2 regions of the Vibrio tasmaniensis genome follow, and region 2 is predicted to be linked to the other one. Evidence: riboswitches for the same ligand, from Rfam matches in the RefSeq annotation. Region 2 holds a riboswitch; the other holds the start of a gene.

Region 1 (11,593 bases), 320 kb from region 2:
CTTAGATGCTTTCAGCGGTTATCGATTCCGAACTTAGCTACCGGGCAATGCCATTGGCATGACAACCCGAACACCAGAGGTTCGTCCACTCCGGTCCTCTCGTACTAGGAGCAGCCCCTTTCAATTTTCCAACGCCCACGGCAGATAGGGACCGAACTGTCTCACGACGTTCTAAACCCAGCTCGCGTACCACTTTAAATGGCGAACAGCCATACCCTTGGGACCGACTTCAGCCCCAGGATGTGATGAGCCGACATCGAGGTGCCAAACACCGCCGTCGATATGAACTCTTGGGCGGTATCAGCCTGTTATCCCCGGAGTACCTTTTATCCGTTGAGCGATGGCCCTTCCATTCAGAACCACCGGATCACTATGACCTGCTTTCGCACCTGCTCGAATTGTCATTCTCGCAGTCAAGCGGGCTTATGCCATTGCACTAACCACACGATGTCCAACCGTGTTTAGCCCACCTTCGTGCTCCTCCGTTACTCTTTGGGAGGAGACCGCCCCAGTCAAACTACCCACCAGGCACTGTCCGTAATCCCGATTCAGGGACCAACGTTAGAACATCAAAACTACAAGGGTGGTATTTCAAGGACGACTCCACCACATCTAGCGACGCGGTTTCATAGTCTCCCACCTATCCTACACATGTAGGTTCAATGTTCAGTGCCAAGCTGTAGTAAAGGTTCACGGGGTCTTTCCGTCTAGCCGCGGGTACACTGCATCTTCACAGCGATTTCAATTTCACTGAGTCTCGGGTGGAGACAGCGTGGCCATCATTACGCCATTCGTGCAGGTCGGAACTTACCCGACAAGGAATTTCGCTACCTTAGGACCGTTATAGTTACGGCCGCCGTTTACCGGGGCTTCGATCAAGAGCTTCGACCGAAGTCTAACCCCATCAATTAACCTTCCGGCACCGGGCAGGCGTCACACCGTATACGTCATCTTACGATTTTGCACAGTGCTGTGTTTTTAATAAACAGTTGCAGCCACCTGGTATCTGCGACTCTCGTCTGCTCCATCCGCAAGGGACTTCACTGATAAGAGCGTACCTTCTCCCGAAGTTACGGTACCATTTTGCCTAGTTCCTTCACCCGAGTTCTCTCAAGCGCCTTGGTATTCTCTACCCGACCACCTGTGTCGGTTTGGGGTACGATTCCTTACAATCTGAAGCTTAGAGGCTTTTCCTGGAAGCATGGCATCAATGACTTCACTACCGTAGTAGCTCGACATCGTATCTCAGCGTTAATGAAAGTCCGGATTTACCTAAACTTTCCGCCTACGTACTTGAACCTGGACAACCGTCGCCAGGCCCACCTAGCCTTCTCCGTCCCCCCATCGCAATTGTAAGAAGTACGGGAATATTAACCCGTTTCCCATCGACTACGCCTTTCGGCCTCGCCTTAGGAGTCGACTTACCCTGCCCCGATTAACGTTGGACAGGAACCCTTGGTCTTCCGGCGAGGGAGTTTTTCACTCCCTTTATCGTTACTCATGTCAGCATTCGCACTTCTGATACCTCCAGCAGCCCTTACAGACCACCTTCAACGGCTTACAGAACGCTCCCCTACCCCACATACCCTAAGGTACGTAGCCGCAGCTTCGGTGTATAGCTTAGCCCCGTTACATCTTCCGCGCAGGCCGACTCGACCAGTGAGCTATTACGCTTTCTTTAAATGATGGCTGCTTCTAAGCCAACATCCTGGCTGTCTGAGCCTTCCCACATCGTTTCCCACTTAGCTATACTTTGGGACCTTAGCTGGCGGTCTGGGTTGTTTCCCTCTCCACGACGGACGTTAGCACCCGCCGTGTGTCTCCCGGATAGTACTTACTGGTATTCGGAGTTTGCAAAGGGTTGGTAAGTCGGGATGACCCCCTAGCCTTAACAGTGCTCTACCCCCAGTAGTATTCGTCCGAGGCGCTACCTAAATAGCTTTCGGGGAGAACCAGCTATCTCCAGGTTTGATTGGCCTTTCACCCCTAGCCACAAGTCATCCGCTAATTTTTCAACATTAGTCGGTTCGGTCCTCCAGTTGATGTTACTCAACCTTCAACCTGCCCATGGCTAGATCACCTGGTTTCGGGTCTAATCCTAGCAACTGTACGCCCAGTTAAGACTCGGTTTCCCTACGGCTCCCCTAAACGGTTAACCTTGCTACTAAAATTAAGTCGCTGACCCATTATACAAAAGGTACGCAGTCACACCACGAAGGTGCTCCTACTGCTTGTACGTACACGGTTTCAGGTTCTATTTCACTCCCCTCACAGGGGTTCTTTTCGCCTTTCCCTCACGGTACTGGTTCACTATCGGTCAGTCAGTAGTATTTAGCCTTGGAGGATGGTCCCCCCATATTCAGACAGGATATCACGTGTCCCGCCCTACTCGTTTTCACTGATTATGAGATGTCGATTACGGGGCTATCACCCTTTATTGCGGCACTTTCCAGAGCCTTCATCTGTCTCATTAAAAGCTTAAGGGCTAATCCAATTTCGCTCGCCGCTACTTTCGGAATCTCGGTTGATTTCTCTTCCTCGGGGTACTTAGATGTTTCAGTTCCCCCGGTTTGCCTCCTGTTGCTATGTATTCACAACAGGATACTTGCTTATGCAAGTGGGTTTCCCCATTCAGGAATCCCAGACTCAAAAGGTTATTACTACCTAATCTGGGCTTATCGCAAGTTATTACGCCTTTCATCGCCTCTGACTGCCAAGGCATCCACCGTGTACGCTTAGTCACTTAACCATACAACCCGAAAGGGTCTTAGTGTATGGCAACTAACCAAGGTTTTTGGTTGTCATCAAGAAGGGTTAATTCTTGATAACTGTTTGCCGGACTCAATTGTGAATCAAACTAAAGTTTGATTCGAATACAAGACACTTGAATGTGTTTGTTGTGTTTATCTAATGAAAGATAAACATTGAGAACTTTTAAATTTGATTGAATTACTCGTAAGTAATCAATCAGTCAGCTTTCCAAATTGTTAAAGAGCATAAAGCAAAAAGCTTTAATCAATAACTTACGTTATTAATTAAAGCTCTGGCTTTAACTAAATCTAAACCATCAATCTGTGTGGACACTCATCGTGACTATCTTCGTATAAGGAGGTGATCCAGCCCCAGGTTCCCCTAGGGCTACCTTGTTACGACTTCACCCCAGTCATGAACCACAAAGTGGTGAGCGTCCTCCCCGAAAGGTTAAACTACCCACTTCTTTTGCAGCCCACTCCCATGGTGTGACGGGCGGTGTGTACAAGGCCCGGGAACGTATTCACCGTGACATTCTGATTCACGATTACTAGCGATTCCGACTTCATGGAGTCGAGTTGCAGACTCCAATCCGGACTACGACGCACTTTTTGGGATTCGCTCACTATCGCTAGCTTGCTGCCCTCTGTATGCGCCATTGTAGCACGTGTGTAGCCCTACTCGTAAGGGCCATGATGACTTGACGTCGTCCCCACCTTCCTCCGGTTTATCACCGGCAGTCTCCCTGGAGTTCCCGACATTACTCGCTGGCAAACAAGGATAAGGGTTGCGCTCGTTGCGGGACTTAACCCAACATTTCACAACACGAGCTGACGACAGCCATGCAGCACCTGTCTCAGAGCTCCCGAAGGCACACCTGCGTCTCCGCTGGCTTCTCTGGATGTCAAGAGTAGGTAAGGTTCTTCGCGTTGCATCGAATTAAACCACATGCTCCACCGCTTGTGCGGGCCCCCGTCAATTCATTTGAGTTTTAATCTTGCGACCGTACTCCCCAGGCGGTCTACTTAACGCGTTAGCTCCGAAAGCCACGGCTCAAGGCCACAACCTCCAAGTAGACATCGTTTACGGCGTGGACTACCAGGGTATCTAATCCTGTTTGCTCCCCACGCTTTCGCATCTGAGTGTCAGTGTCTGTCCAGGGGGCCGCCTTCGCCACTGGTATTCCTTCAGATCTCTACGCATTTCACCGCTACACCTGAAATTCTACCCCCCTCTACAGCACTCTAGTTCACCAGTTTCAAATGCAGTTCCGAGGTTGAGCCCCGGGCTTTCACATCTGACTTAATGAACCACCTGCATGCGCTTTACGCCCAGTAATTCCGATTAACGCTCGCACCCTCCGTATTACCGCGGCTGCTGGCACGGAGTTAGCCGGTGCTTCTTCTGTTGCTAACGTCAAGATGCGCAGCTATTAACTACACACCCTTCCTCACAACTGAAAGTACTTTACAACCCGAAGGCCTTCTTCATACACGCGGCATGGCTGCATCAGGCTTGCGCCCATTGTGCAATATTCCCCACTGCTGCCTCCCGTAGGAGTCTGGACCGTGTCTCAGTTCCAGTGTGGCTGATCATCCTCTCAGACCAGCTAGGGATCGTCGCCTTGGTGAGCCATTACCTCACCAACTAGCTAATCCCACCTAGGCATATCTTGACGCGAGAGGCCCGAAGGTCCCCCTCTTTGGCCCGTAGGCATTATGCGGTATTAGCCATCGTTTCCAATGGTTATCCCCCACATCAAGGCAATTTCCTAGGCATTACTCACCCGTCCGCCGCTCGACGCCCATTAACGCACCCGAAGGATTGTTAGTGTCGTTTCCGCTCGACTTGCATGTGTTAGGCCTGCCGCCAGCGTTCAATCTGAGCCATGATCAAACTCTTCAATTTAAGATTTTGTGACTCAACGAATACTGACTTCAAAACTAATATTTACCGAAGTAAACATGTAATTCTAAAGCTATTACCATTCCAATAGAATGGTAATGAATTGACTGTGCCAAATAACCGAAGTTATTCGTATTGGTCACTCAGTTCATTGAAATCAAGTTTGTTACCGAAGTAACTGTTATTACGCTCTTTCGAAAAAGAACCAATAACGTTTTGATATTCATCAACGAGTGCCCACACAGATTGATAGGTTTAAATTGTTAAAGAGCGCTAGCGTTTTGTGATTTGCATCTCAGTCGCTAGGGGTGCGTACTATACCTGCACCACTTAGAGAGTCAAGGGTTATTTTAAAACTCTTATTCTCTACCGATTTCGCTGTGTGACTTTCGTCTCACTCCTTGTCGGTGAGGCGGCATTATAGAGAGTTCGACATAGAGCACAAGAGCTTTTTCGAATAAAAGTTTTGTTCGCCTAAAAAGCCACCACATCCGCATTTTTCGAATAAAAACTAAACATTTGAGACGTATCACAGCAATACATTGGCAAAATGGAAGCCATGAACGTAAGATTCATGTGTCTATTTTGTTAATGGTAGATGCGTATATTTCGTTTATTAATATGTAGTATTCCGATATGAACTCAAAAAAATCGATGTTGTTAATTGTCGCGCTAGCTGTATTGGGCGGCATTGTTTTCTCTCAGGTAGATATATCGCCTGCAATTACCTTTATCCTTGGTGTCTTGGCTTCCGCTTTTGTTGTTAATTTTTCAAGCACCAACTCAAAATCAGAGTCAGAACCTAAGGCTTCAACAAAAACACTTTATGTGGGTAACCTTCCATACAAAGCGAATGAATCACATGTACGTGAATTGTTCTCTGAATATGGTGAAGTATTTGCTGTACGTCTAATGAAAGACAAGCGGACTGGTAAAAGAAGAGGTTTTGGATTTGTTGTTATGGCAAGTAATGATGTGAATCATGCTATTTCAGAACTTAACGATAAAGATTACATGCAACGTACTTTAAAAGTACGCGTTGCAAACGATCCTAAACATCCAGAAACGGACGAAGCTGAACTGAGCTAAACCCTAACTGCTTCAGCATACTATTTAGTGCACTTTCTTTTTTAGGAAGTGCACTACAAAAAGCCTCACGCACTCCCCCTTCTTCTGTACTGCTCTCTAAATCCAATAAACCTTGAACCCGCTTAGCAATAGCCTTACCTGAATCAATCAACACAACGTTTTTACCTAGTACTTGCTGAATCTCTGATTTGATCAGGGGAAAATGAGTGCACCCTAAAACAGCCACATCAATTGTGTTGATCATTGGTTGGAGGATTTGCTGCAGCTCTTCAAGGTTAATCGCCTCTCCTCGGAGTTTATCTTCGGCCATATCCACCAGCTGAGTAGAACCTAAAAGCTCAACTCTTTTATTACTAGAGAAGTTTTTTATGAGCTCGTGTGTGTATTCACGAGTAATCGTTGCGGGTGTTGCTATAAGACCAACGGCTTTATTGGCAAGTAGGGATGCAGGCTTGATTGCCGGAACAACCCCGACAATAGGGATTGGGTTATTAGCTCGAAGTGTAGGTAACACAATCGTACTTGCGGTATTACAGGCTATCACCACAATATCAATAGTGTGGCTAGCCACAAAACTGGCAACGATGCTTTGAACTCTGTGGATAAGGACTTGCTGATCGAGCTCACCGTATGGGTAAGCCTCGTTATCGAATACATAAGTATAGTTATGATTCGGTAGTAACTGGCTTATCTCCTTATATACAGATAGTCCACCCACTCCAGAATCAAAGACCAATATATTTTTTTGCAGACTATCCGACACGACGATTACCTATAATAAGTTTCGCTGCAATGATACTCCTTCGCTTAGTTTTCGCCAATCATCACTCTACATAATGCAAGCTTGATAACGTTGATGAACAAAGCGCTCACCTTGCTCTACATTTTCTAGCTCTATCTTAAGCTTACCTTTAAAGCATGGCGCTGACGTCACTAAGGTGTGGAACTCACCATCTTCGCCACATGGATCGACATGAATCGGTAAGCTGTCTATTAGGTCAAGCGTGTATTCTTTCCCGCAATAGCTCATATCTAATGCATCGTTATCGACCGTGACGAGAAAGGTTTCGATTCCTCTGTCTATTATTTCACTCGCAAGTGCCTGACTGCTCTCTCCCATTAGAGGGAACACACACTCCCAACCGGCAGGTTCTATATAGCTTCTTCGGTAATCAGCAATACCATTGCAAAACATGTCTCCAAACGCGACCGCATCGATTGATAGGCCAGAACCTTTAAGTGCCGAGACAATCGTACTTTGGTAAACCTCATTACTGGGGAAGACTTCCGGTAGCTCAATCATAATTAATGGTAAACCGATCAATCTAGCTTGCATTGCAACTACCTCAATAGGAGTTACTTGGAAAGGAACTTCATCTCCAACATATGTCGTATAGAGAGCAACAACTTCATGCTCGGTGCTTTCAAGTAGGCGCTCTAACGTTAACGTAGAGTCTTTACCTGACGACCAACTTATGACGACTTTCTTTTTCATTGATATATCCAATAAGAAAAAACCGCCCGAAGGCGGTTTGCATACCAGTTAGAACTGGTATGAAGCATTTAGGTAGTATGCTTGATCTTGCGTTTCATACTTATCCACCGTTTGGTATTGAGTATTAAACAAGTTTTCAACTTTAGCTCGTAGTTTCCATTGTTCGGTCAACTGGTAAGCTAGTGTAAAGTTCACGAGGCTATACGGTTCAAGTTCCACCGTATTTTTTGCATCGTCATAGCGTTTACCTTGATACTGATAGCTCAAATCACCACGCCAGTCATTGTGTTCATAGCTGACCAACCATTTCGCTGCAAAGTTTGCTCTACGAGACAGCTCTTTATCTTGAATGTCTTCTGGTTGACCATAACCAGCAACATTGATTTTGTTGTTATGGTCTAGGAAGTCTAGCGACACTGAGTGTGAAATCACGCCGGTCTCAAACTGCGAGCTTACTTCAATACCACGTATTGTCGCATCAGAATTCTTTAAAGCTTCACCTTTTGACTGATAACTTACCAAATTAGTAATTTTATTTGAATAACCTACAACGCGTATATCTGATACGTCAGAGAAGAACTCAAATCCAGCCTCAAAACTCAAAGACTCTTCTGGTTTCAAGTCACTCTTACCATAGCCAGGCCAGAATAAGTCATTGTATGTCGGAGCTCGAAAGGCAGTACCACCAGACGCAATCAAACGCCAATTCTGATTAACAAGATAACCAGTTCCTAGCTGCCATGTCGACTTTCCGCCATAGACTTCGTTGTCATCATGACGAACACTTGCTTCAATTTGCAGACCTGAATTGTCATAGAAAGCCGAAGCGAATACTGCATTATTCTTACGACTAGTACCGTCATATTTCTGGTAGCTATTGCTGCTCCAAATTTTGGAATCAGCCACGGTATCTTTGGTTAGATCTACGCCAGCATTAAGTGCAAAGCTCTCAGATAGCTGATAAGAGTTCAGCCAGTTAAGAGCATGGCGGTCAGTGATTAAGTGGCTACCCGGAACTTGACCGCCTTTATTGTTACTATCGTCGCGGTTAGTTGATACAGACAAAGATGAACGATACTTCTCACCATTATATGCAACAAGCGCTGCGTAGTTGAAAAGAATAGATTCTTGCTCATCAGCTGATAGCTTACCTGTTGAAAAGTCCTTATAACTTTCATATTCAGTCACGCCTTTATGATAGAAGCCCATCACTTTGGCAGACCACTCAGGTGAAAAGTTTGTCCCAACCTCAAGCGTTAAGTCTTGACGGCTATAGCCATCTTCATCAGGTTGAACCGGGCCAGTGCCTACGACATCAAAACCATCTGACGCTTCAGTGTTTACAGACATATTGATCCAAGAGTTCTGACCAACTTTAGAGCTCACACCAGCTGCGCCTTGGCGATAGTTGTCAGTACCAGCTCCAATTTGAACTGTACCTGAGTCAACATCAGCCCCTGATGAAGTAATAATGTTAATTACGCCACCTATTGCATCAGCACCATATACCGCAGCACGAGCACCTTTTACTAACTCGATACGTTCAACACCGCTTAGAGGAATAGCAGAGAAGTTCGCACTACCAGTTGTCGCACTACCAATTCTCACCCCGTTATAGAGGACAATGCTTTGATTCGAAGAGGTACCGCGGACAAAGACTGAACTGTTTTGTCCACGTCCGCCATTTTGCGTTACTTGCACACCAGGTAACAATGCTAAAGCTTCCGTTAGAGATTTGATTTGCAGATTATCAATTTGCTCTTTAGTCACAATGTCGACCGTTGCTGTAACTTGACCCACAGACTGCTCAAAACGGTTAGCCGTAACGACCATGGTTTCGTCAGCAGATGCTTCTTGTGCGTGTAAATTGGAGATAGGTGAAAGCAGCGATGCTACAGCAACCGCTAAAAGGGATTTGTTCATATTGTGATCCTAAATCGCGTAAAGTCCTACCAAGCCACATTATGTGGCTTGGCCGCTGGCAGGTATTCGGACTCAAGAGCACAACCTTTCGGTTACCTAATATTCGACTTCCCACAAAATGCTATTTGCAGTGTCTATGAATACTCGTTCTCTTTTACCGCTGCGCGTCAGTTCTGGATTCCCACCAGATTCCCTTTCAGCCATCTATACATCTAGATAGCACCAGCTTGCAAAGATGTTATTAAGCTATCTTTCTTTTGTCCAGTCAATATTCAAAATTTCCGTGCTACAAAACTTTAGTGATATTACATTGCTATTATTTACGAACGATCTTTTACTCATTGTTAGGACAACACTGGACATAGTGCTGAGATTGAATAAAATCTGCGCTCTTGATTTAAAAGCACGACAGCAAAAGGCATAACAATGGCGAATTTAGAAGTAAACCCGCAACGCTACCAAGAACAACTCGTAGAAAAGACTGAGCGTCTTACTGAAATGTTCTCAGAATATAATGTGCCTGAGTTGGAAGTGTATGAATCTCCAGAGCAACACTACCGCATGCGTGCTGAATTCCGTGTGTGGCATGAAGGTGACGATATGTATTACGTCATGTTCAATCAAGAGACTAAAGAAAAATACCGTGTCGACCAGTTCCCAGCGGCTAGCCGCCTGATCAACGATCTAATGCCTCTCTTAACGGATGCAATGAAAGACAACCATTCTCTGCGCCATAAGCTCTTCCAAGTCGATTTCCTTTCGACTTTAAGTGGTGAGATTTTGGTGTCACTGCTTTACCACCGCCAATTGGGTGAACAGTGGATTCAAGATGCTAAAGCACTTAAGCAGCAATTAAACGATGAAGGTTTTAACCTAAACCTGATCGGCCGTGCGCGTAAGATGAAAATCGTACTGGACCGCGACTACGTTATTGAAAAGCTAGATGTGAATGGTGATAGCTACATCTACCAGCAAGTTGAGAACAGCTTTACCCAACCAAACGGTAAAGTAGCAGAAAAAATGTTGGAGTGGGCAGTCGACTGTACTCAAGACAGCAAAGGCGACTTGCTTGAACTTTACTGTGGTAACGGTAACTTCTCACTAGCACTGGCACAGAACTTCGAACGTGTACTGGCAACAGAACTAGCGAAGCCGTCAGTAGAATCTGCGCAATACAACATCGCAGCCAACAAGATTGAAAATGTTCAGATCATCCGCATGTCTGCGGAAGATTTTACCGTAGCAATGGAAGGCAAGCGTGAATTCCGTCGCCTACAACAAGCAAACATCGATCTGAAGAGTTACAACTGCAACACTATTTTTGTTGATCCACCACGTTCAGGTATGGATGTGGATACTTGTAAGATGGTTCAAGGTTACGAGCGCATCATGTACATCTCTTGTAACCCTGAAACTTTGAAAGAGAACCTAGATATTCTAAGCGAAACGCACGATATCACTCGTTTTGCTCTATTTGACCAGTTCCCTTACACGCACCATATGGAAGCCGGTGTATTCCTAGAGCGTAAAGCGTAAGCCTCGCTCTCTAGATCAACGTTGAAGCTAAACAGCAGATACAAAAAAACGAGCCAATTGGCTCGTTTTTTTATTTATACGTTGGTTTAAGCGGTTTTACCGATAAAGCCTAGCTTCTTACCTACCCAAGCGAGCAGTAGCATCGCGACGATAATCGCAAAGAAATTTGACCCGGCATCAGGGTGCTGTGCTTTCACAAAAGCCGAGTGGCCAAATGCACCTACAAAGAAGCAAGCTAAACCCACTAACGGAATATCTTCAGATACTGGATTTGTTAGGTATTCTTGGTATAGCGCTTGTACAGCCAACACTAAAGCAATCAGCGGGAAAATAGAGAAGCCCACTTCGCTCATTGTTACCCAAGATAACAGTGCATCACCACATACACCTGCTACAACAGCAAGTACGAGTGTCTTTTTTTCAGAACCACGGTTTACAGTATTATTTTCATTCGACATTATTCAATCCCGCCTTTTAATCGGTTACGTTCACGTTCTTTACGATACCAAAAAGCTCCTTTGGCCATCATTCGCAATTGCATGATCAAACGCTCAGCCAATTCATCTCGCTGACGTCGATCTAAATCTAATGCTTCTGCCCCTGAGTTAAAAACTAAGATGACGGAGGCTTCCGCTTGAGTAAAAGCTTCGTCTCTTGTCATTCCTGTTGTGATTAAATATTCGGTTAACTCAGCAGAGAAGTGCTGTATCTCACGAGCTACCGCGGCACGAAACTCAAATGAGGTTCCTGAGCGCTCCCGCAATAACAGTCTGAATACGTTTGGACTGCTTTCAATGAATTCCATAAAGGTTTCAACCGATGTGCGAATCACGCTGCCTTCTTTTACTATGCGTTGCCTAGCTTGACGCATCAACTGACGCAACAATAAGCCAC
Region 2 (11,593 bases):
CTTGATCACCATTTTGGAGCTGGTGGCAATGCGCACTGGTACATCTGGGTAACTTTGACGTACGCGTTCTGCGAGAGTTTCGTAACGTTGTTGCTCTACGACGCTACCAAAGCAGCTCAGTACGATGGCTGTGCCTTGGTTATAATGACGAAGTCGTTTCATAATTGTCGCTGTCCTTATCAAATCTATATCACAAGATAAACGGGTTATCTCATGTTGGTAATGAGGTTAAAGTGAGCTTTGAAATGTCATATTCATAGCTTGCTAAGTATTTGGCCTACCATGTTTCTAAAGCTCAGTTGCTCTTAAAGCTAAGTGGTTCCTAAAGCTCAGTAGTTCTTCAAACTAAGTGGTTCTTAAAGCTCAGTAGTTCTTCAAACTAAGTGGTTCTTAAAGCTCAGTAGTTCCTAAAGCTCAGTGGTACCGTCTGCATTTTCAATTGGCGCAATGAACTTAGGGTCAAGACAAGCCTTTAATGGCTTTCTTTCTACAAGGTTTGTGAAAAAATCTTTCCAGTCTTGCTCGGTAAATTCTTCGATACCTCGAACCCAAAGCCCGTTGTTCACAGGTGTTTCATGCTCAAGTAAACGTTCGTAAATCACCATGGCGGCTCGGTTACGACAGGTGCCCGCACAGTGTGTGCGGCTTATCTTGATGCGTTGTTCACCCTCTGCAAAATCGAGCGCTTTAAGCACTTGTCTTAAATCGTGCGCTAGGTTTTTGCTGCCTTCTTTGGCGCAGCGGCCACCTTCACATAGCAATACGTGATGACGGTGGTAAAGCATTGGGCGGTTTAAATCGACATGTTTAGGTTTGCACTGAAAACCATCTACCACTTCATTACCGTGCAGGTTGATTTTGACGCTTTCATCTAACCAGTTTTTCCATTTCTTCTTGGCGAGTGGTTCATCGTATTCGATACGAGTACAAGACAAAGTCATGTTGAAACCGTCTTGTTTGAATTTCCACTTAGGTACCAATAGTTGATCACGCTTGCCATGCTTTAACGCAGCAGCTTCAGAAACGGATGAGACACCGGTGACTTTTTTCACGTATTCGGATGGGTTTTCGATCCCTTCTACGCCGTCGAGTTGCTCGGCTGAATAAGTGTGGAAAGGGATTTGGCTTTCTGCTGAAAGTTCTAAAATACCTTTTTCATCTGCTTTTAAAGCGATGCTGGCTAAAGCAGAAACACTGGCTTTGGCTAGGTTATATTCAGCAACAAAAACATCGATACCTGCTTTCAATACATGCAATGGGGTATTGCGGTCGCAGCCGATTCCAAGCACGAGGGATTTTGGTCGCCAGAGTACGGTTTTGCTTTCAAAGTCGGCGTAACCTTTTGGTTGTGCTTCATCTGAAATAAGTACTACACCATCCCAATCGTCGGTACTGATCTGTGTAAGATCAGTATTGCTTAACGCCGGGTGGGTAATGATGTGTCTTGGCATGGAACGTTTGTTCTGCCACCAGTTTTGTTCACCGGCATGCTGAACCACTAGAATGCGTTTTTCGTTTACAACCGCCGCGCTGGTGGCGGTGATCGCCGGTTCGCATTGTGGATCAAGCGTCCAACCAAATGGCGATCCCAGCATATCAACCGACAAGCTGCCGGCTGCGTCTGAAGCTGTGGTGATCACAGGCGTTGCATTGAGTGCTTGTGATACTTGTAACGCGATCCCATTTGCACCACCGCGATGACCAGATAACATTGGGATCACGAACTGACCGTGATCATCAATGCAGATCACGCCCGGATCGGTGCGTTTATCTTCTAGTAAGGGGCCGATCATTCGGCTCACAATGCCCGCGGCAAAGAAGCAGATATGATGATCATATTGCTTAAATCTAGGCGGTAGAAAACCAGACAATGGCAATGTGAGTTCATCGGATCCTGGGTATTCTTCTTGTCCAACAGGCGCGATAAAGACATCGGCAAACGGAAAGGTTTTGGCTAAGCGTTTAGCCTGTCTTGCTCCGTGTAGCGTGATGGCATAAATAGCGATTTTCATTACGCTTTACCGCTACTAGTTTTATCGATGTCAGCTTTATCACTATCAGCTTTATCACCATCAAGAACGGCACACTTCTTTGATTCATTGGTACCACGGAGTACGCCACGACGAGCACGGACGGAAAGTTGAACCATAGAGAAGTAACGGTTTTCGTTTGGTACATCGCGCAGATCAGAGTAAAGCTCTTGTTTCTCTGTGGTGGCATGCGACACGTAGGTTGCACAATCCAACATATTCATCGACTCAAGTTGAGTGATCAGCTTAGGGATAACGCGACCTGCCTTGATTAACATGATGGTGTCAAAATCTTCGACTAGCTTTTCTAAACACTCGATACCCCATGTCGCAGGTACAACACAAAAACGCTCCTGACCGTCAGCAAGTGGAATTTTTGTCTGTGATGGAATAGCGGTAACTGAAGTGATACCTGGAATGATCACCGGATCAAGTTCAGGAAGTAGCTCTGTAAGTTCTTCTTGGATGTATGCCCATGTGCTGTAAACCGATGGATCACCTTCGGTTGCAAATGCCACGTCTTTACCTTGCTTTAATAGTTCAACAATTGTGACGGCGGCTTTACGCCATGCTGGTACATTAATGTTTGGGTCGCGCGTCATAGGGAAGTGCAAAAAAAGGTATTCGCCTTTCATTGTCTCAGGGCTAATAGAACCCACTGCAATTTGTTGAGCAAAAGAGTGATTACTGCCTGCGTCTTTTTCTGGAAACGCAACAACGTCAACGGTGCTGAGTAGTCGGTGAGCTTTCAGTGTCAATAATTCTGGGTCTCCAGTGCCGACACCTACTGCGTACATAGTTCCTAATTTCATCTGTGCTTTCTCTAATTATGTTTTTATTTAATATGTTGAGTGGCGCTTAATTAAAAAATTAAGCGCCTATTTCTGAATAAACGGCTTGGTAAAAATAAATAAATGAATCGGATTTTCTGATTGATAACGGGTGTAGTGAGCGAGTGGTACGCCCGTTGATATCGAGATTAGTTGGACTTGTGTTGGCGCTTTGCTGTCTTTACTCCATTGATGAAGTTCACACACTGAATCGACTGTGACGGCTGAACCTATCACTACGCCACCGGGTTTCAGTGCTGACCAACAGAAATCTAAAATGGTGTGCATATTGCCGCGACTTCCACCAATAAAAATACTGTCTGGCTGAGGCAATGTGTCGAGCTGCATTGGGGCTTTATCTCGAATCAGTTGTACGTTGTCGGTACCGTGCGCTCTAAAATTCGCTTCGATAGACTCGTAACACTCTTCATTTGATTCAATGGTAAATACTTGCCCTTGGCTACACTGTTTCGCAGCTTCAATCGCAATCGAACCAGAGCCTGTACCTATATCCCACACCACAGATTTAGGTTGAATTCTCATGCTCGCTAACGCTAAGTGACGAACGGGTTGTTTGGTGATAAGTCCACGTTTTGGCATGCGTTTCATGAAGTCATCGTCGTTTGCGTATTGACCTAACTCACCCCATGCGTGTGGTTGCGCTCGGTGCAATACCATCACGTTCAGGGCTGAGAAATCGTCGGCATTTTTTAGTGCGAGATCTTCGAGTGTCCACTGGCTGATTTTTTCTTGCATGCCACCTAAGTTCTCACACACCCAAGCCGTCCAACCTTGTTGATTAAAGTCGACTAAGTGTTTCGCAATTTGAGCTGGGTTATTTTGAATATCTGTCAGTAAGCAGTAGCTAGTGCCCCATTGCATTTGGCTTGCAAGACCTTTAATGCCATCGTAATGCTGCTTTCGACCGTGAAGTGAAATGGCTTTGGTTTCTTGCCATGCAATACCCACTCGACTACAAGCGAGTTGCATTGAACAAGGGGAGGGAATAAAGCGCACTTCATCATTAGGCAATTTTTTTAATAACGATTCACCAATGCCAAAGAACAATGGATCGCCAGAAGCCAATACCACGACGCCGCCTTCTTCACATTCATCAATGAGCTTAGAAAACCAAGATTGATAGCCTTCTTTCATTGATAAACGCTGACCTTTAAATTGAGGAAACCAATCGAGTAGACGGTCATTTCCGGCTATGACACGTGCAGACTCAACCGCATTAACTGCGCGGCTGGTTAAACTTAAGCAGCCATCTTCAGGTACACCAACAACCGTAATGGCTGATTGAGAGCATGACCCTAAAGAAGAGTGAGTACTTACATTGCTCATTTTACTGACTCGGCAAGTAGGGCGTGAATGGTTGACACCACAAGCGGGCTACCGCCTTTACGTCCTAAGCTGGCAATGTAAGGCACTGTGTTTTGTTCGGTTAATGCTTGCTTAGATTCATCCGCTTTTACGAAACCAACGGGGATGCCAATGATCAGTGCAGGTTTAGCTTCTCCTGCTTCAATCATACGCAGTAGCTCAAGGAGTGCTGTAGGCGCATTGCCCACGCCTATGATAGAGCCGTCGAGTAAGCCGTTATCACGAGCGTAGCGCATGGAGTGAATGGCACGCGTTTCACCAGTCTCTTTCGCGGTAGTAATGACGTCTGGGTGACTAATGAAACACTGGGCTTTATTGCCGTAAGCGTTAAGGCGAGTTTGGTTTAAGCCTGTCACTATCATGCTGACATCAGTAATGATATTGGCACCCGATTTTAATGCAGTGATTGCCGACTCGATCGCGTCCTCACTGAATTGGTACAGTTTTGCGTATTCAAAGTCACCCGTAGTATGAATGGCACGACGAACCACATTCCATTCGCCTTGATTGAAGTTGTGACCACCATGAATCGTTTCGATTTCGTCATCAATGATAGAGAAAGAATCACTTTCAATTTGACGGCCTTGTTTGGTCATTTGACGCATATCATTAGTCATAGTGTTTTCCTTGTTCATGCTTCGTCATCAAAGTCTGTGGTTTGAATACCCACATCACTTCCTTTTGAGCAGAGATGTTCTGCTAACAGATCGCCATTAAAGTCGATCAATTTGAATTCAATGCTGACGTGATGTTTGACATACACAGCAGCGTGCTCTGCAGCTTGTTTGCAGAGCAAGGTAAGAAAGTCGTAATTAGGTGTCTCTTGGTCCGATTGGGCTTCTTTCCATGTATCGAGTACGTGGCGGCCTGTGTTGGCTTGGCTAACAGCTTCGGAAAATTCACTCGGCGCGCCCGATTGAGTGGCGAGATCGGCAAGCAATGAAAAGTCGATCGATTTACCGGATACGTGAGTCATCATGTGTCCCGCGACCATTTTTCCGAGCTTGCCTATCATGGCGACCACGGTAATTTTGCTCACTTGGTAACGTCTCGCAGCGCGAAGTCCCACCCCAACAAAATCACCTGCTTGGATAAAGCACATCGAGTCATAAGTGGGTAGCATGGCCATCGCTGACTTTTCAGTTCGAGAGCCTGTCGTGAGAACTAAGTGGTCTTGGCCATTTTGTTTCGCGATTTGTACCGATTGGCGGACAGATGCTGAAAATGCAGAAGTGGAGTAGGGCTTTACGGTCCCGCGCGTCCCTAAAATTGAAATACCGCCGATTAAACCTAAGCGTGGGCCTATGGTTTCTTTGGCGCGTTCTTCACCGTCAGGGACACAAATTTCCACTGAGATACCGGCTGATTTTCTCTGCCCATCGGTTGATTGATTCCACTCTAAGGTGATCATGTCGAGAATGTTTTTATGTGGAACGGGATTAATCGCCGCTTGACCAACAGGAAGCTCTAATCCGGGTAGCGTCACACGCGCTACGCCAACACCCCCATCGATGTGAAAACCGGGGTCTGAATGCCAGCGGGCAATGCTCTGAATATGGGCTTCATGGGTGCAGTCGGGATCGTCTCCTGCATCTTTAACAATGCTGGCGGTCACCGCATCGTTGGATGTTTGGATAAACGCGACCTTAAACGTAGCGGGCTCACCATTCGGTAAAGTGATGGAGATATAGTCAGGCTGCTGTCCGGTTAACAGTGTTTGAACTGCCGCTCTGCTTGCTGCAGCTGCGCACGCACCTGTGGTAAACCCACTGCGGAGATCGGACTTATTTTTGGATCGTTTAACTTTTGTGACCACAGTATTCTTCATCTACGTTTGAGGTATTGACGAATACAGAGCGTTCCCTTGTTAGACAAGGTATGGATAGGTGTTGAGTTTTCCCGCTCGATATTCATGTATGCCCAGGTATTCTGACTTACGATGTTGAGGTTCTCATTGCGCTTTACTCCTTCCCAAGTCGTGTGACTCAGTGGTTTGTAAAGGGCTCATCGCTTACAGCTGCGGGTACAGTCCAGGAGTTACACCTGATTCCCTGATGTTGACGTTATATTTCGATATCTATTCTGAGGATTTCTCCGTTATTAGGTGTTTCTATGATTTGCTTTGGTGTCCCTAAACTGGCTAATGTTTTTATCCAGTCGCCATGTCCGAGCAGCAAGATAGGGTTCTGATTGTTGTGGTGACGAGAAATTCGTTGGATCCACTGAATCGCCATTGTTCTTCGTTGCTGTTCTGAATCGAACTCACTGAGCTCCATTTGAGAAATGACGGGCACTTTCAGGTAGCGTGCGATCGTTTTCGCGCTCGAAATAGCACGGCCTAATTGACTGGTGTAAATAGCATTGAGGGTCAATGACTTTTGAGTCGCAAGATAACGGCCGACGTTATGCATCTGTCGTTTGCCTTCCATTGTCAGAGGGCTATCCAATTGATTCTGCATTTTGCCAATTCGGTTCCATTCGGTTTCGCCATGACGAATCGCAATGATGGTGAAGCGTTCAGCTTTCATTACTTTTCTCCATCAAAATGGAAACAATGAATAGTGCGCCAAACGCGGTGGTGACAACACCAAGAGGCAGTTCTTGAGGAGCAACTAAGGTTCTCGCCAAAATATCACTTAATAACATAAGCAAAGCCCCAATCAGCCCTGAAGTGATGAGTAACTTTTTGTGCAATGGGCCGATGATTTTCTTCGCGATATGAGGAACCATCAAGCCAATAAATCCGACGACACCGATGATAGAAACAAAACATGCGGTTGCAAAAGCGCAAACAATAAAAACACCGGTTTGCAGACGTTTTGTGTCGACGCCCATCGTTTGTGCTACGTCGTCTCCCGCAAGTAAACAATCTAATTGACGATGTTTAAATATACTTAGGGCTATCAAGGCGAGAAGTCCTGCAAGCACAATTAAAACATTGTCCCAGCGCGCATTTCCTAGGCCTCCTAGCGACCAAAATAGAATCGAATGGGCAGCTCGTTGATCACCGTGGAAGACCAAGAAATTGGTTAAGGCTGTAAATAAAAATGAGATAGCCAGCCCAGCTAAAACAATTTGAGAAGACGCTTGCCCATTTACTTTTCTGACTAGAAATAGCACAGCCGAAGCCGAGATTATTCCACCGATGAAAGCGGCGAGTGGAAGTGTCCAAATACCGATAGCGCTGCCGATGACTGTAATCACAAACACAGCTCCAGTCGCAGCACCGGATGACAATCCAAAAATGAAAGGGTCGGCAAGGTCGTTTTTTGTGACGGTTTGTAATAACGCCCCAACAATACCTAACCCAGCACCGCAAATAATCGCGATGATTGTTCTTGGCAAGCGTAAATGCAGTACCACTTGATCTATCGGAGAGTCGATCTGTTGACTCATCGCCGCTGAAAAAATCGTAGCGACTTGTGTAAAAGATAGATGAACGCTGCCTAAACTCAGAGAAAACATCGCTAAGAGGGCAAAAACAGAACTGAATACGCAGGTGTTCAGTGCGGTTCGGTTCAGGTTAGTACTAAGACTTGTCATGGATTTCTTGGATGCGCTGTGCCAATTTTTCAATTGCAGCTATGTTTGCTGGCCCGGGAGTAATTTCCTCATAACGCAGAGGAAGGTATTGGATGGTCTTTACCGCTGTGGTCAGCTTCATCGCTGGGTGCTGTTCCAAAAAGGCTTGCATGCCTTTAGCGCCTGTCCCATTTTGATAATCGAGAAGAATAATGACATCAGGGTTATGCATCGCAACTGACTCCCATGATGTGGTTCCCCAGCTGATATCCAGATCTTTCATTATATTGGCGCCACCCGCTGCTTCTATCATGGCGCTCACTGTCGCGTATTTCCCAGCAGTGAATGGTTTATCTTCCCCTGAATCATACAAAAAGACTTTAAGCGGAGTTTGATTCTTGGTTTGCTGTTGAATCTGTACTAATTGCTCTTTCCACGTGGAGATCAGTGTTTGAGCTCTGTCTTGATGACCAAATAAAGTCGCAAGGCGCGTCACGTCATCGAACATCTGTTCCATGCTAGCTGGTTGCTTATCTTTACGGATGTGGCTGCAACTCTCATTAAGAATTAAAGTGTTAATGCCAAACTCTTTCAGTGAATCTGGCGTGACTGAGCCGCCCAGACGCATACCATAATTCCATCCTGCGAAGAAAACATCAGGGTTTGCATTGACTAACACCTCCAAAGAAGGATATTTCGGTGCGAGCTCTGGAATGCTGCCCTGAAGGCGATTAAATTCAGGAGTCGTTTTGTAGTACCCGCTAATACCGGTCACTCCGATCATATTCTCTTCAAGCCCGAGAGAAAATGCCATCTCAGACATATTGATATCGTGAGTGATTAAGGTTTTAGGCGACGTATCTAACGTAAGTGTCGAGTCGCAGTTTTCTACCGTGATTTGAGCTTGTGCGGACATGGAAAGTAAGAAAGTAAAAGTTAAAGCTGATGCTGATAATTTATTCATGAAAGGTCCTGTCCTTGGTCGAGTTCAATGTCGAAAAACTTGCTTGTTTTCTGTGTGCGCTTATTGGTTGTGCTGATTAAATCTACTTCAAAAATCGGCTGAAGCTGTTTGTGGGTCAGTAGCTCTTCTACTTTTCCTTTCGCGACCAGTTCACCGTGTTCCAAAATCACAATGTGCGTCGCGAATTTGGCAGCAAGGGAAATATCATGCAGTGAGCAAATCAGTGTTTTACCCAGTTCTTTCAATAGCGATAAGACTTCCCCTTGAGCGCATGGGTCTAAGTGGTTTAGAGGCTCATCCAACACCAGAAACTCGGCGTTCTGACATAAAGATCGTGCAATATGCGCTCGCTGCTTCTGGCCGCCTGAGAGCTGTCCCATTCTTCGTTCGAGGAAAGTATCGATCTTTAGTGCTTTACTTATTTGGTCAAGTGAAAAGCTAGAAGTGGCTTGATTGGAAGCGGTTAGTTGAATGTACTCTCTGAGTGCTAAACGACCATCCACTTGACTGTGTTGTGGAAGGTAACTGATTTGTTTTGCTCTTTGCTGGCAAGTTAACTTACGTAGCGGCAATTGGTTTATGACGACTTCGCCTTTGAAGGGAAGCAAATTAACCAGTGCTTTTAATAACGTGGTTTTTCCGGAACCATTGCGTCCAATGACTACCCAGCGCTCACCTTGATTAATTTTCAGATCGAGTGGGTGCAGTCGTCGAGTGTTTTGTTGTTGAACTGAAAGTTTGTGGCAAAGAAGCATGAGTTACTGAGAATGGTTTGTTTTTAACAAGTGCTATTACATTAAAATTTAAACGTTTGCGTAACATTGATCTCAGCACGTAAAATCCCCACAATTATTAAAATAAACTATTAGTTAACGCTTGTATTACTTGAAAGGGTTAGGATTGATTAGTGAAAGAATAGAAGAATAGAAGAATAGAAGAATAGAAGAATAGAAGAATAGAAGAATAGAAGAATAGAAGAATAGAAGAATAGAAGAATAGAAGAATAGAAGAATAGAAGAATAGAAAGCAAAAAGCCTCTGAGAGCAGAGGCTTTTAAAATTACGTTGCAGCTAGGCGTGTTGCGTAATGCTTACAGGCCTGCGAAGTCCGCTAGGATTGCTGCTTTATCAGTAGCTTCCCAAGGGAACTCTTCGCGACCGAAGTGGCCGTATGCAGCAGTCTGCTTGTAGATAGGCTGAAGTAGGTTCAGCATCTCTTGAAGACCGTATGGACGTAGGTCGAAGTTTTGACGAACCGCTTCAATAATGATTTCGTGAGCTACTTTCTCAGTACCGAACGTTTCAACCATGATAGAGGTTGGATCTGCAACACCAATAGCGTAAGACAGTTGAATCTCACAACGGTCAGCCATGCCAGCAGCAACGATGTTTTTCGCAACGTAACGCGCTGCGTAAGCTGCAGAACGGTCAACTTTTGATGGATCTTTACCAGAGAATGCACCGCCACCGTGACGAGCTGCGCCGCCGTAGGTATCAACGATGATCTTACGACCTGTTAGACCACAGTCACCCATTGGGCCACCGATTACGAAACGGCCTGTTGGGTTGATGAAGAAGTTAGTGTCTTTGTTGATCCACTCAGCAGGAAGTACTGGCTTGATGATCTCTTCCATTACCGCTTCACGTAGGTCAGGTGTTGTTACTGAATCACAGTGTTGAGTTGAAAGAACAACAGCGTCGATACCAACGATCTTACCTTGGTCGTATTGGAACGTTACTTGAGATTTCGCATCTGGGCGAAGGAAGTCAAGCTTGCCGCTCTTACGTACTTCAGCTTGCTTCTTAACAAGCAGGTGAGAGTAAGTAATTGGAGCTGGCATTAGGATTGGCGTTTCGTTCGTTGCGTAACCAAACATGATGCCTTGGTCGCCCGCACCTTGATCTTTAGGATCCGCTTTATCAACACCTTGGTTGATGTCTGGAGACTGCTTACCAATGGTATTTAGTACAGCACAAGAGTCAGCGTCAAAGCCCATATCAGAATGAACGTAACCAATTTCACGTACTGTTTCACGAGTGATTTCTTCGATATCAACCCATGCTGACGTAGTTACTTCACCACCAACCATAACCATGCCGGTTTTTACGTAAGTCTCACAAGCAACACGTGCTTTTGGATCTTGTTCAATGATGGCATCAAGAACAGCATCTGAGATTTGGTCTGCAATTTTATCTGGATGGCCTTCTGATACAGATTCAGAAGTGAATAGGTGCTTAGCCATGAGAGCTCCACTTTTAGTTTAGTTTTTAGTTGCAAATAGTTAAATGCAAATAATTTATGCCGTCGCAATCAAGGAAGCGCCGCCATTAAATACAGTATATTTTGTAGGTGTTTCTACATCTAGACGGCTATTTTAAATTCCAACGGTCGAATTACAAGCTCTTTTTTATGATATGTCATAACCAAACGTTTGCGTGTTGGTTGTGGAAAGCCATGTTAAGTGATGTAAATGATCGAAAATTGCGGAAAATGACCGTTAAAGTGCCAGTAAAACGTTTGCAGTCGCTATAGTCGTTTGAGAGAATACCCGCGCTAATAAAAATGAAAACTTTAGCATCCATCTCTTTTTTAAATCGCTTATGTATCCAGGAGCAGACATGCCTTCTCGTAAAGATCTAGCCAATGCAATCCGCGCACTTAGCATGGACGGTGTTCAACAAGCAAATTCAGGCCACCCTGGCGCACCTATGGGTATGGCTGACATCGCTGAAGTTCTTTGGCGTGGCCACTTGAACCACAACCCAGCAAACCCAGAGTGGGCTGACCGTGACCGTTTTATCCTGTCTAACGGCCATGGTTCTATGCTGATTTACTCTCTGCTTCATTTAGCAGGTTACGAG

What was found. A riboswitch is a leader RNA that binds a small molecule or an ion and turns the genes downstream of it on or off. The one in region 2 is predicted to bind cobalamin.
Region 1: it holds a riboswitch for cobalamin, as region 2 does, so the genes downstream of both, OCV44_RS00640 (TonB-dependent receptor domain-containing protein) here and OCV44_RS02295 (cobalt-precorrin-5B (C(1))-methyltransferase) in region 2, are expected to answer to the same signal.

What each region holds. Positions count from the first base shown of each region.
Region 1 covers NZ_AP025510.1:137,668-149,260, reverse strand. The annotation lists rRNA gene OCV44_RS00665 (23S ribosomal RNA) at 1-2,749, opposite strand, end outside; rRNA gene OCV44_RS00660 (16S ribosomal RNA) at 3,105-4,659, opposite strand; gene OCV44_RS00655 (RNA recognition motif domain-containing protein) at 5,293-5,745, shown strand; gene murI (glutamate racemase) at 5,708-6,514, opposite strand; gene OCV44_RS00645 (adenine nucleotide alpha hydrolase) at 6,575-7,240, opposite strand; gene OCV44_RS00640 (TonB-dependent receptor domain-containing protein) at 7,289-9,163, opposite strand; cobalamin riboswitch at 9,204-9,405, opposite strand; gene trmA (tRNA (uridine(54)-C5)-methyltransferase TrmA) at 9,590-10,699, shown strand; gene OCV44_RS00630 (YijD family membrane protein) at 10,786-11,157, opposite strand; gene fabR (HTH-type transcriptional repressor FabR) at 11,157-11,593, opposite strand, start outside.
Region 2 covers NZ_AP025510.1:462,530-474,122, forward strand. The annotation lists gene OCV44_RS02270 (sirohydrochlorin cobaltochelatase) at 1-162, opposite strand, end outside; gene OCV44_RS02275 (cobalamin biosynthesis protein) at 408-2,012, opposite strand; gene cobI (precorrin-2 C(20)-methyltransferase) at 2,012-2,842, opposite strand; gene cbiE (precorrin-6y C5,15-methyltransferase (decarboxylating) subunit CbiE) at 2,909-4,207, opposite strand; gene OCV44_RS02290 (precorrin-8X methylmutase) at 4,204-4,863, opposite strand; gene OCV44_RS02295 (cobalt-precorrin-5B (C(1))-methyltransferase) at 4,878-6,074, opposite strand; cobalamin riboswitch at 6,169-6,299, opposite strand; gene OCV44_RS02300 (phosphoglycerate mutase family protein) at 6,310-6,774, opposite strand; gene OCV44_RS02305 (FecCD family ABC transporter permease) at 6,764-7,789, opposite strand; gene OCV44_RS02310 (ABC transporter substrate-binding protein) at 7,776-8,732, opposite strand; gene OCV44_RS02315 (ABC transporter ATP-binding protein) at 8,729-9,487, opposite strand; gene metK (methionine adenosyltransferase) at 9,823-10,974, opposite strand; gene tkt (transketolase) at 11,351-11,593, shown strand, end outside.